2 linked regions of the Urbifossiella limnaea genome follow. The protein of the gene in region 1 interacts with the protein of each later gene in a pairwise test. Links are inferred from orthologs where the notes say so. Each region holds a gene or a part of one and is shown in the gene's direction. Other genes may lie near its edges.

Region 1 (8,102 bases):
GTCGTGAAGATGACCAGCACCGGCGACCCCGGCAAGCGGCCCGTCCGCGGGTTCCTCGACGGTCTGCCGCTCGGTCGCGTCACGGCGATGGAGGTGCGCGTCAGTCAGGTTGCGGCCGTTGAGCTGGCGTTCACCCCGGCGTTCGACCTGTCCGCCCGGCTGTTGCGGTCGCTGTTCCCGCCCGACGAAGGGTACTGACGGCCCACCCTCAAGCCGGGATACTTGTTTCCGGCCGAGGGGGGTCGATTCCCGGAAACATGTCACCGACTCATAAAAAAGTCGGTTCGATCCAGGTTTTGATCCTGTTTCCGCCGCAGCGCCCAACTCGGACACGGGTTACGCTGCCGTTCAGTCCGGCCGTAGCCACGCGGCGGGGAGGTGGGCCAGCGTCAGCCGGCCGTAGCGAAGCTCGGTCGCCCCTTCAGTTCGGGCACGTTCGTAGAAGAGATACGCCCCGCCGTCGGGGGCCGGCGCCAGGTCCGAGTAGGCGCTCCAACCCGGCTCCACGACCTTTGCCTTGCCCCACGTCTTGCCGGCGTCGGCACTCACGCGCAGGCTCACGTTCTTGCGGTCGCGCCCCTGCCCGGGTACGGCCTTGCCGCCGGTCTTCTCCAGCGTGTCGGGGTTGCTGAACACCAGCAGCGGCCGCGGGCCGGGGAGGCTCAGCAGGCTGCCGAAGCAGATCGGCTCCGGCAGCGCCGCGTCGAACGCCGGGGGGCTCCACTTCGTCGCCCCGTCGGGGCTGACGGTCACGACGCGGCGGTTCGCCTTCGACTCGGTGCGGGCGTTCAGCATCACGCGGCCGTCGGGCATCTCGGCCACCGTCGCCTCGTTCGGGTTCACCCACTCCGCCGTGTTGGGGACGGCGATGTCGCCGCGCGTCCAGGTGGCGCCGCCGTCGTCGCTGACGACGGTTGTGGTCACGGACGGCCGGTGGGCGTGGCCGCCGGTGCCGAGCGACAGCCACACGGGGACGACGAGCCGGCCGCTCTTGAGCTGGATGCCGTGGCCGGGGCCGGTGGCGAGTACCTGCCAGGCGTACTCGGGGCGGAAGGCGTCGAAGGCCGAGGTGATCTCGCGCGGGGCGGCCCAGGTACGGCCGTCGTCGGTGCTGCGGCTGTAGAAGCATCGCATGTACTCGACGCAGAACAGCAGGTGAACGCTGCCGTCGCGGTCGGCGATCATGACGGGGTTGTTGTACGTCACCTCGCCTTCCTTCCCGAGCTTCTGCTTCTCGGCGAGCGGGTTGCGGCGGTGCGGGCCGGGGGCGGTCGGCAACGGCGCCGGCGGGTCGAACGTCTTACCGCGGTCGGCGGAGCGCCGCACGAGCAGGTCGATGTGCCCCCAGTCGCCGCGCTCCGACTTGCGGGCCTCGCAGTACACGAGGACGCTCCCCTTCGCGGTGACGACGACGCCGGGGATGCGGTAGAGCGCGTACCCGCCGGTGCGCGACTCGAACAGGTCGAGCTGCGCCGGCGGCGGGTCGGCGGCGACGGCGGCCGCGGCCGTGCCGAGGAGGGCAAGGAGGAGCGCACGGGACATGCGGGCACCAGGGCGGGTGAGGTGTCAGACCGTGGGGGTTGGCGTCACGCCGCGAGCTTCCAGGTCGTGGCGGAAGCGGCGGGCGGCGGCCAGCAGTTCGGTGTCGTCGGCGTCCCACAACGTCCTGCCGCACTCGTCGGCGGCGAGTTCGCCGAGCGCCGCGACGAGCTGGCCGACGCGCATGTCCGGCACCTCGTCGGCGAGGGCGTGGAGGGCGGTGAGCAGGTCGGCACGGGGGTCGGTCACAGGCGGTCCCTCACGGTCGGTGAGCCGGCCCGGCTCCGGCGGTAGCGGCCGATCACCACAACGGGAACGGGCGTGCCCGGGGCCAGCTTGGCGGCGCGGGTCGCGCGGGTCACGCCGTCGATGATCTCCAGCAGGCCGTCCGGGTCTTCGTAGACGAACAGCGGTGGCATCCCGTCGGTGGCCGCTCCGTACTTCCGAATCTGCTGGTGAAGCTTGAGTGGGTCGGCCCCACCCGCCCGAGTCGGCGGCAGCCGCAGGTCGGCCGGATCGACCTGGCGGGTGGGCGAACTCATGTCAGAAGCGTAGCCGACGAGTCGCCCGCACGCAACCGCACGCAGACGAGCCGACCGCCGTGAGGCGGCGGGTGATGCACACATCACCCGCCGCCTCACGGCGGTCGGCTCGTCGCGCGGTCGAGGGCCGCTACGTCACCGCCTTGTACGCCGTGACCCCCAGCACGGCGAACACCACGACCAGCAGGAGGAAGATGCCGAACAGCACCTTGGCGACGTCGGCGAAGCCCTCGGCCATGCCGCCGAAGCCGAACAGGGCCGACAGGCCGGCCAGGACCAGGAAGATCAACGCCCACTTCAGCAAGCCCATGATCGCTCCTCCACGTGGGGCGACGAGCAATCCCCGTCGCATGAGCGAGACATGAGCAACATCGGTGCCACGGAATAGGTTCAAGTTCCGCGGTCCGCCGGCCGATGGCAGCGATACATCCTGCTCCGCACCCGGGTTCCCGACATGCTCCGCACCCTGATCGTTGCTGCCCTTCTTGCCGCGAGTGTCGCCCCCCTGGGTGCGGACGACGCACCGCCGGTCGTGGTCGCCGCCGCAGCCCCCGACCTGTCGGGCGACTGGTCCGGCTACTGGGAGAGCGGCAAGAACGGCCACCGCGGGCCGCTCCGGGCCACGTTCACGCGGGTCGGGCCGAACTGCTACCAGGTCCGGTTCGCCGGTCGATTCGCGAAGGTCATCCCGTTCCGCTACAGCACGCCGCTCACCGTGGTCGGCGGCGGCGACGGGGTGGCGCTGCTGTCGGCGAGCAAGACTCTCGGGCCGGTGCTGGGCACCTTCTCGATGAGCGCGACCGCCACCGCGACCACGTTCGACGCCGACTTCACGGCCAGGGGCGATCACGGCAAGTTCGTGCTGACGCGGGACTGTGGGCGCTGACCGGGGGACCGGCCCCGGCGGGTTCCTGACGCCCGACTGCGGGCGTTAGGCCGGGGCGCCAGCCCCGTCGGGTTCCTGACGCCCGACGGGGCTGGCGCCCCGGCCTAACGGGTGGTTCGGCGGGCGGAGTTGCTATAATTCAAGCTCCGCCCGCCCCGCCCCGAACCGCCGCACCCATGAAGATCGTCAAGTACCCGCACCCCGCGCTCCGGGCGGTCGCCCGGCCGGTGACCGCCATCGACAAGGACGTGCAGCTCGCCGCCGGCGCCATGCTCGACCTGATGTACACCGCCGCCGGCCTCGGCCTCGCCGCCCCGCAGGTCACACTCGACTTCCAGCTCATCGTCATGAACTTCGAGGGCGACCCGGCCGTGAAGGAGGCCGAGTTCGTCGCCATCAACCCGGTGATCGTGGAGAGCAAGGGCACCCTGAACGACCGCGAGGGGTGCCTGAGCTTCCCCGGGTTGTACCAGAACGTGCGGCGGGCCAAGAGCGTGAAGGTGCAGGCGTACAACCTGAAGGGCGAGCTGTACGAGATGACGTGCAGCGACCTGCCGGCCCGGGTGTGGCAGCACGAGATCGACCACCTGAAGGGCGAGCTGTTCATCGACAAGATGGGCCCGCTCGGGAAGCTCGGCAGCAAGCGCGACATCGAGAAGTTCCTCGCCGACTTCGAGAAGGACAAGAAGAAGGGCGAGCTGCCGGCGGACCTGGCGCCGAAGCTGTGACGACCGCGGTTGGTGGTAATCAGGCCGAAGGCCTGACAGCCCTCAGCCCAGGGCAAGGTGCGCAGCACCGCCGCCCTGGGTCGGCGGCGCGAACCACCCCGCAGGCTGAAGGCCTGCGAGCCGGCTCGCAGGCCTTCAGCCTGCAAACTCAACGACACCCCGAACCCAGGGCGTTGCCCTGGGCTGAGGGCTCCCAGGCCTTCGGCCTGAAGTCCATCGACCCGATCCGCACCACCCCAGAGTCGTATGCGTCTCCTGATGATGGGCACCGGCACGTTCGCCGAGCCGACGTTCGAGGCGCTGCTCGCGGCGTTCCCGGGCGAGGTGGTCGGCCTCGTCACGCAGCCGGAGCGCGACGGCGGCAACAAGCGCGGCAGCACCCGCCAGACGGGGAAGGGGATGGCCGCCATCGCCGCCGCGGCCGGGTTGCCGGTCGTGCAGCCGGAGAGCATCAACACGCCGGAGGGGCTGGCGGCGTACCGCGACCTACGGCCCGAGCTGGTCGTCGTCGCCGCCTACGGGCAAATCCTGTCGAAGGACGTGATCGCAACGCCGACCGTCGGCATCATCAACGTCCACGCCTCGCTGCTGCCCAAATTCCGCGGCGCGGCCCCGGTTGCGTATGCCATCCTGAGCGGCGAGGCGCGGACGGGCGTGACGATCATCAAGGTCACCCCCGGGCTCGACAGTGGCGACATGATCCTTCAGGAGGCGACCGACATCTTTCCCGACGACACTACCGGCACGCTCGAAGCGCGCCTCGCGGGGCTGGGGGCGCGGCTGGCGGTGGAGGCGGTGCGGAAGTACCGCGCCGGCGGCCCCGTCGAGGGGGCGAAGCAGGACGCCGCGCTGGTCACGAAGGCGCCGAAGATCAAGAAGGAGTTCGGCCTGATCGACTGGTCGAAGCCCGCCGCGGAGGTCGAGCGGCACGTCCGGGCGATGCAGCCGTGGCCGACGGCGTACACGTTCCTCCATCGCCCCGGCAAGGAGCCGATGCGGGTGATCGTGAGTCGAATAGGGGAGGGCTGCTCGGTTCCACCCGAACGGGTGGCAGAGATCGGAGCGGCAATCGATTTCGTGGGCGGCGGGCTGGGTGTGAAGTGTGGCAACCCCGATGACCTGTTCGTGCTGCCCGTTCTGGAACTCCAGCCCGCCGGGAAGAAGCGGATGACCGCGGCCGAGTTCCTCCGCGGCCACCCGATCGTGCCCGGGATGCGGTTCGGGCCGGAGGTGCTGTCTTGACTGCCCGACAGGCCGCGGCCGACATCCTTCACCGCTCCGTCAGCCGCGACGGGTTCGTCGCCGACCTGATCGACGACCAACTCGCCCGCGCCCCGCTGTCGCCGCAGGACCGGCGGTTCGTCACACAGCTGGTGTTCGGCGTCGTCCGCCGCCGGGCCACGCTCGACGCCCTCGTCCGCCCGTTCGTGAACCGCGCGCCGAGCACCGTGGACGACCGTCTGTGGGACGTGCTCCACCTCGGCGCGTTCCAGCTCGCGTTCCTCACGCACGTCCCCAAACACGCTGCGGTGAACGAGACGGTGTCGCTCGCCGCCCACGTCGGGCTGCCGCAGGCGACCGGGTTCGTCAACGGCGTGCTGCGCCGCGTCGCCGACCTGATCACCGACGCCTTCACCGAGACGCCCGGCCCCGCGGCGCTGCCGTTCGACGCGGGCGCGGAGCCACGCTTCCGCGTGCTGGCCGTGCCGATGCTGCCCGACCCCGTTGCCGACCCGGTGGGGTATCTCGCGGCCGGGTTCTCGTGGCCGAAGTGGCTGGCGACGCGGTGGCACGCCCGGTACGGCGACTGGGAGGCGGCCCGGCTCGGGTTCTGGTTCAACGCCGCGCCGCCGCTGTGGGTGCGCACGAACAAGCTCCGCACCGACCGCGAGAGCTACCGCCTGCAACTCGCCGCCGCGATGATCGACGCCGAGCCCGGGTCGCACCCGCAGTCGCTGCGGTTCGCCGAGCACCACCCGGTGCGCGACCTGCCCGGCTACGCCGCCGGCGACTTCGCGGTGCAGGACCACTCGTCGATGCTGGTGGCGTCGGCGCTGAACCCGCAGCCGGGGAACCGCATCCTCGACCTGTGCGCCGCCCCCGGCGGGAAGACGACGCACCTCGCCGAGCTGGCCGACAACCGCGCGAAGATCGTCGCCTGCGACCCGGACGCCCGCCGCCTCGAAACGGTGACCGCGCTGTGTCAGCGGCTCGGCATCAAGGGCGTCGAGACGGTGCAGTTGAAGGAGGGAGGCGACCCGCCCGCGGGGCCGTTCGACGCGGCGCTGGTGGACGTGCCGTGCAGCAACACCGGCGTGCTGGGCCGCCGCCCCGAGGTGCGGTGGCGGCTGAAGCCGACCGAGTTCGAGCACCTGATCCGGCTGCAGACGAAGCTGCTGATCCAGGCGGTGGAGCGGGTGAAGCCGGGCGGCGTGGTGGTGTACTCGACGTGCAGCATCGAGCCGGACGAGAACGAGGGCGTGGTGGCCGTCGTGGTCCGAGCGCTCCGCGGGCTGACGCTGGAGGCGGAGCACCACTCCGTACCCGGCCGCCCGTCCGACGGCGGCTACTGGGCGCGGCTGCGCGTGCCGCGCGTCGCACCCCACCCGCGGTCGTAGCCGCTACAATAACGGCTTCCCCGCGTCGGCCCCGTCTTTACAACGGACCCCCCGATCATGCCCCGGACCGTGTACATCGAGACCGTCGGCTGCCAGATGAACGTGCTCGACAGCGAGCTCGTCGTCGCCGCCCTCCACAAGGCCGGCTACCGCATCGCCGACCAGCCCGCCGACGCCGACCTCCTCCTGTTCAACACCTGCTCCGTCCGCGAGCACGCCGAGGACAAGGTGTACTCCGCCCTCGGCCGCGTCGCGCCGCTGAAGAAGGCCCGGCCCGGCACCGTCGTCGGCGTCCTCGGGTGCATGGCGCAGAAGGACCAGGACCTCATCCGCAAGCGGGCGCCGTTCGTCGACCTGGTCGTCGGCACGGGGCAGCTGGCGCGGGTGCCGGAGCTCGTCGAGGCGGTTCGCGCCACGGGGCAGCCGCAGTTCGCGCTCAGCCTCGGGCGGGCCGACGCCGGGAAGCACGCGGTCGAGGCCAGCTTCGTCAGCTTCGACCCGGCCCGCGACTCGGCCGCCCGGCCGACGCCGTTCCAGGCGTTCGTCCGCGTCCAGTTCGGGTGCGACAAGTTCTGCACGTACTGCGTCGTGCCGAGCACCCGCGGCCCCGAGCAGAGCCGGCCCCCGGACCACATCCTCGCCGAGGCGAAGCAACTCGCCGGGCAGGGGTGCAAGGAAATCACCCTCATCGGCCAGACTGTCAACAGCTACGAATTCGACCACGGCGACGGCCGCCGCACCCGCCTGTCGGACGTGCTGGCGAAGCTCGACGCCGTGCCGGGCCTGGAGCGGGTGCGGTTCGTCACCAACTTCCCGAAGGACATGACCGACGACCTGCTGACGGCCGTGCGCGACCTGCCGACGGTCGTGAAGTACCTCCACGTGCCGGCGCAGAGTGGGTGCGACGACGTGCTGAAGCGGATGAAGCGGCTCTACACCGCCGGCGAGTACCGTGACATGCTCGCCCGCTGCCGCGAGTTGGTGCCCGGCGTGTCGGTCAGCTCGGACTTTATCGTCGGCTTCTGCGGCGAGACGGAGGCGAGCTTTGCGAAGTCGATGGAGCTGGTGCGCGAGGCGCGGTTCAAAAACAGCTTCATCTTCAAGTACAGCGAGCGGCCGGGGACGAAGGCCGCCGAGCGCTACCCGGACGACGTGCCCGAGGACGTGAAGAAGCGCCGCAACAACGACCTGCTGATGGTGCAGAATGCGAACAGCCTCGCCGACCACCGGGCGCAGATCGGCACCACCGTCGAGGTGCTGGTGGAAGGGCCGAGTAAGCGGTCGGCGCGAACCGATGCGGGGGGCGAGGTGCTCCAACTGACGGGCCGGTCGATGGCCGACCACATCGTCGTCTTCGACGGCCCGACGCGATTGGTGGGCAACACGGTGCGGGTGCGCGTGGACGACGCCAGCGCGTTCACGCTGTACGGCCGCGTGCAGACCGGCGAGGGCGTCGGGGCGGTGGTAGCGTTCACCCCGGACGCCGCCCGCGCCGCGGCCGACGGCGAGGACGCCCCGGCGTACCCGGCGCCGCTCGACTTCGCCCCGCCGGCCGAGAAGCGAATCGGCCTGCCGCTGGCGTAAGAGCACGCCACTGGTGCGGTATCCGATCGCAAGTAGAATAAAAGTCCAACCGCGGCCGGTGGCCGCGCCTACCCGGGAGACGACATGGCCAGCCCGAACGTGGTCGAGTTCACGACTGACAACTGGAACGAGCACGTGACCAGCGGCAAGCTGGTGGTCGCCGACTTCTGGGCGCCGTGGTGCGGCCCGTGCCGGCAGCTGTCGC
Region 2 (2,770 bases), 5.4 Mb from region 1 along the record:
CATCAGCAGCGCCATCGGCTCGCGGGCCGTGTCCTGGCCGAGCAGGTTGAGAATCAGCGGCGGCTTGGCGACGTGGACGACCGGCTTGACCTCCCCCTTCACGGCCCGCGCCAGCAGCTGCGCCGCCAGCCGGCCGCGGGCGCGCTGGTCGACGTGCGGGTACGTCTGGTAGCCGACGAGGACGTTCGCCGTCTCCGCCATCTGCGGCGAGACGTTGCCGTGGAAGTCGAGCGACGCCGCGATCGGCACGTTCGGCCCGACCGCGGCGCGGAGGCGGCGCAGAATCTCGGCGTCGGCGTCGGGGTACGTCGGCGTGACCATCGCGCCGTGCAGCGCGACCAGTACGCCGTCGGGCTGCGCCATCCGCACGCCGGTGACGAGCGCGTCCGAAACGTGCTCGAACAGCGCGTCGGCGACCGGCCCGGACGGCGTAGCCCACGCCATCGCCAGCGGCACCACGTCGAAGCCGTACGTCTCGGCGCCTTCGAGGAAGCCGCCGACCTCGTGGTGCGCCTCGCGCCACACCGGCACCAGCGCGGCGCCGTAGGTCAGGCTCCCCTCGCGGAAGCGGTCGAGGTCGGCCGCCGACCGGGAGAAGGTATTCGACTCGTGCATGAACCCGCCGACCGCGATCCGCATATCCGTCACTCCTGGGGAGAAGCCTTCCACCGAACCCGACCGGTCGGCCGGTGTCAATCAGATTCCGTATCTTTTCCCGTGCGGCCGCGCGGCCGCGTTCCTCTCACCGGTGGTGCAACAGTGGCCGTGAACGTGGCGGTGGTCGGGGCGACGGGGGCCGTGGGTGACCTGATCCGGACGGTGCTCGCCGAGCGCCAGTTCCCGGTCCGGACGATCAAATTCCTCGCGTCCGAGAAGAGCGCCGGGAAAACCGTCACGTTCGCCGGCAAAACCTACCCCGTCGAGCCGATCCGCGCCGAGGCGTTCGCCGGCGTGCAGATCGTCCTCAGCAGCACGCCCAGCTCCGTGAGCAAGGAGTTCTCGCCGATCGCGGCGAAGGCCGGCGCCATCGTCGTGGACAACTCGTCGGCGTGGCGGATGGACCCGGACTGCCCGCTCGTGGTGCCGGAAGTGAACGCCGACCAGCTGCACCACATCAAGAAGGGGATCGTCGCCAACCCGAACTGCGTGGCCATCCCGCTGTGCGTGGCGCTGAAGCCGCTGCACGACCTGGGCGGGGTGAAGCGGGTCGTCGTCTGCACCTACCAGTCGTCGTCGGGCAAGGGGGCGAAGGGGCTGGCCGACTTCGAGTCGCAGCTGGCCGCGTTCGCCGCCGGCGGCCCGGTCCCGGCCCCGACGGCGCACCGGGCGCAGCTGGCCGGGAACGTCATCACCCTCGACTGGACCCTCGACCCGAACGGGTACACCGAGGAAGAAAACAAGGTCATCAACGAGACGAAGAAGATCCTGGGCGACGCCACGATCGGCGTGAACCCGACGTGCGTGCGGGTGCCGGTGCGGGTGTCGCACAGCGAGGCGGTGACGGTGGAGTTCCACCGGCCGGTGAGCGTGGCCGCGGCGAAGGCGGCGCTGGCCGTCGCGCCCGGGGTGGTGCTGATGGACGAGACGAAGGGGGAGTTCCCGCAGCCGCTCCACGCCACCGGCACCGACCACACCTACGTCGGCCGGGTGCGGCAGGACCCGAGCTGCGCGAACTCCCTGAGCCTGTGGGTGGTGGCCGACAACCTCCGCAAGGGCGCCGCCAGCAACGCCGTGCAGTGCGCCGAGGAACTGGTGAAGCGCGGCATCGTGAAGTAAAGCCGAAGACGGTTGGCCGCAAAAAGGCACAAAAGACACAAAAATAAGCCAAGACCGAAGCCAGGAGCGAGAACAGAACCAAGATCGGATTTGTATTCTGTTCTGTTCGGTCTTCCTTTTTGTGTCTTTTGTGCCTTTTTGCGGCCAACCTGCTTTTGCTGCCCGCCATGCGGAACCTCCGCCTCACGCTCCGCTACGACGGCACCGACTTCTCCGGCTGGCAGACGCAGCCCGGCCGGCGCACCGTGCAGGAGACGCTCCAGGACGCCATCGCGGCGATCACGCAGGAGCCGCGGGTGCGGGCGAACGCCAGCGGCCGCACCGACGCCGGGGTTCACGCGCTGGGTCAGGTGGCGAACGTGTACAGCGCCACGCGGCTGAGCTGCGACGCGCTGCGGAAGGCGATCAACGCCAAGCTGCCGGCGGACGTGGCGGTGACGGACGTGGCCGAGGCGGCGCAGAGCTTCTGCGCGAACAAGGACGCGGTGGCGAAGCGCTACCGCTACGTGATCCGCGACGGCCGCGTGCCCGACCCCTTCACGCGGAAGTACGCCTGGTTCGTGAAGACGAACCTCGACGCCGACGCGATGCGCCGGGCCGGCGCGTGCCTGGTCGGCCGGCACGACTTCCGCTGCTTCGAGACGGAGTGGCCGAACCGCCTCACCAGCGTGCGCACGGTCACGGCGCTGACGGTGGAGCGCGTCGAGGAGACGATCCGGCTGGAGGTGGAGGCGGACGGGTTCCTGTACAACATGGTCCGGGCGATCGCCGGGACGCTGGTGCAGGTCGGCCGCGGCTACTGGCCGGAGGCGCAGGTGGGCGAGGTGCTGCGGGCGATGGACCGCCGCCTGGCCGGCCCGACGGCGCCGCCCGAGGGGCTGTTCCTGCTGCGGGTCACATACCCCGGCGAGCCGGGAGCGTGAGCGACCGGAGCGCGCCCCGAACTCACGCGACCGCGGCGGAGCGGTGCACGCACTCCGGTCGCTCACGCTCC

Evidence for each region. Proteins that work in one complex are often made in the same cells at the same time.
Region 2: the proteins of def (region 1) and ETAA1_RS00325 interact in binary tests that used the Escherichia coli proteins (3 or more experiments, as listed by UniProt). The link is inferred for Urbifossiella limnaea from one-to-one orthologs.

What each region holds. Positions count from the first base shown.
Region 1 is NZ_CP036273.1:5,415,262-5,423,363, reverse strand. What follows is about bases 1,944-4,919. They hold def (peptide deformylase), read left to right. Parts: upstream 1,944-3,143; coding sequence 3,144-3,695; downstream 3,696-4,919. Other genes in these bases: fmt (methionyl-tRNA formyltransferase), read left to right, coding at 3,942-4,919; ETAA1_RS22100 (hypothetical protein), read left to right, coding at 2,536-2,967; ETAA1_RS22105 (DUF1328 domain-containing protein), read right to left, coding at 2,212-2,391; ETAA1_RS22110 (ParB N-terminal domain-containing protein), read right to left, coding at 1,944-2,081. Outside these bases: ETAA1_RS22125 (NAD(+)/NADH kinase), read left to right, coding at 1-198; ETAA1_RS22120 (sialidase family protein), read right to left, coding at 349-1,542; ETAA1_RS22115 (hypothetical protein), read right to left, coding at 1,567-1,788; more of ETAA1_RS22110, read right to left, coding at 1,785-1,943; more of fmt, read left to right, coding at 4,920-4,937; 16S rRNA (cytosine(967)-C(5))-methyltransferase RsmB, read left to right, coding at 4,934-6,313; tRNA (N6-isopentenyl adenosine(37)-C2)-methylthiotransferase MiaB, read left to right, coding at 6,371-7,897; trxA (thioredoxin), read left to right, coding at 7,982-8,102. UniProt on the Escherichia coli protein: Removes the formyl group from the N-terminal Met of newly synthesized proteins. Requires at least a dipeptide for an efficient rate of reaction. N-terminal L-methionine is a prerequisite for activity but the enzyme has broad specificity at other positions.
Region 2 is NZ_CP036273.1:62,349-65,118, forward strand. It holds ETAA1_RS00325 (aspartate-semialdehyde dehydrogenase), read left to right. Parts: upstream 1-765; coding sequence 766-1,776; downstream 1,777-2,770. Other genes in the region: ETAA1_RS00320 (M81 family metallopeptidase), read right to left, coding at 1-639; truA (tRNA pseudouridine(38-40) synthase TruA), read left to right, coding at 1,944-2,699.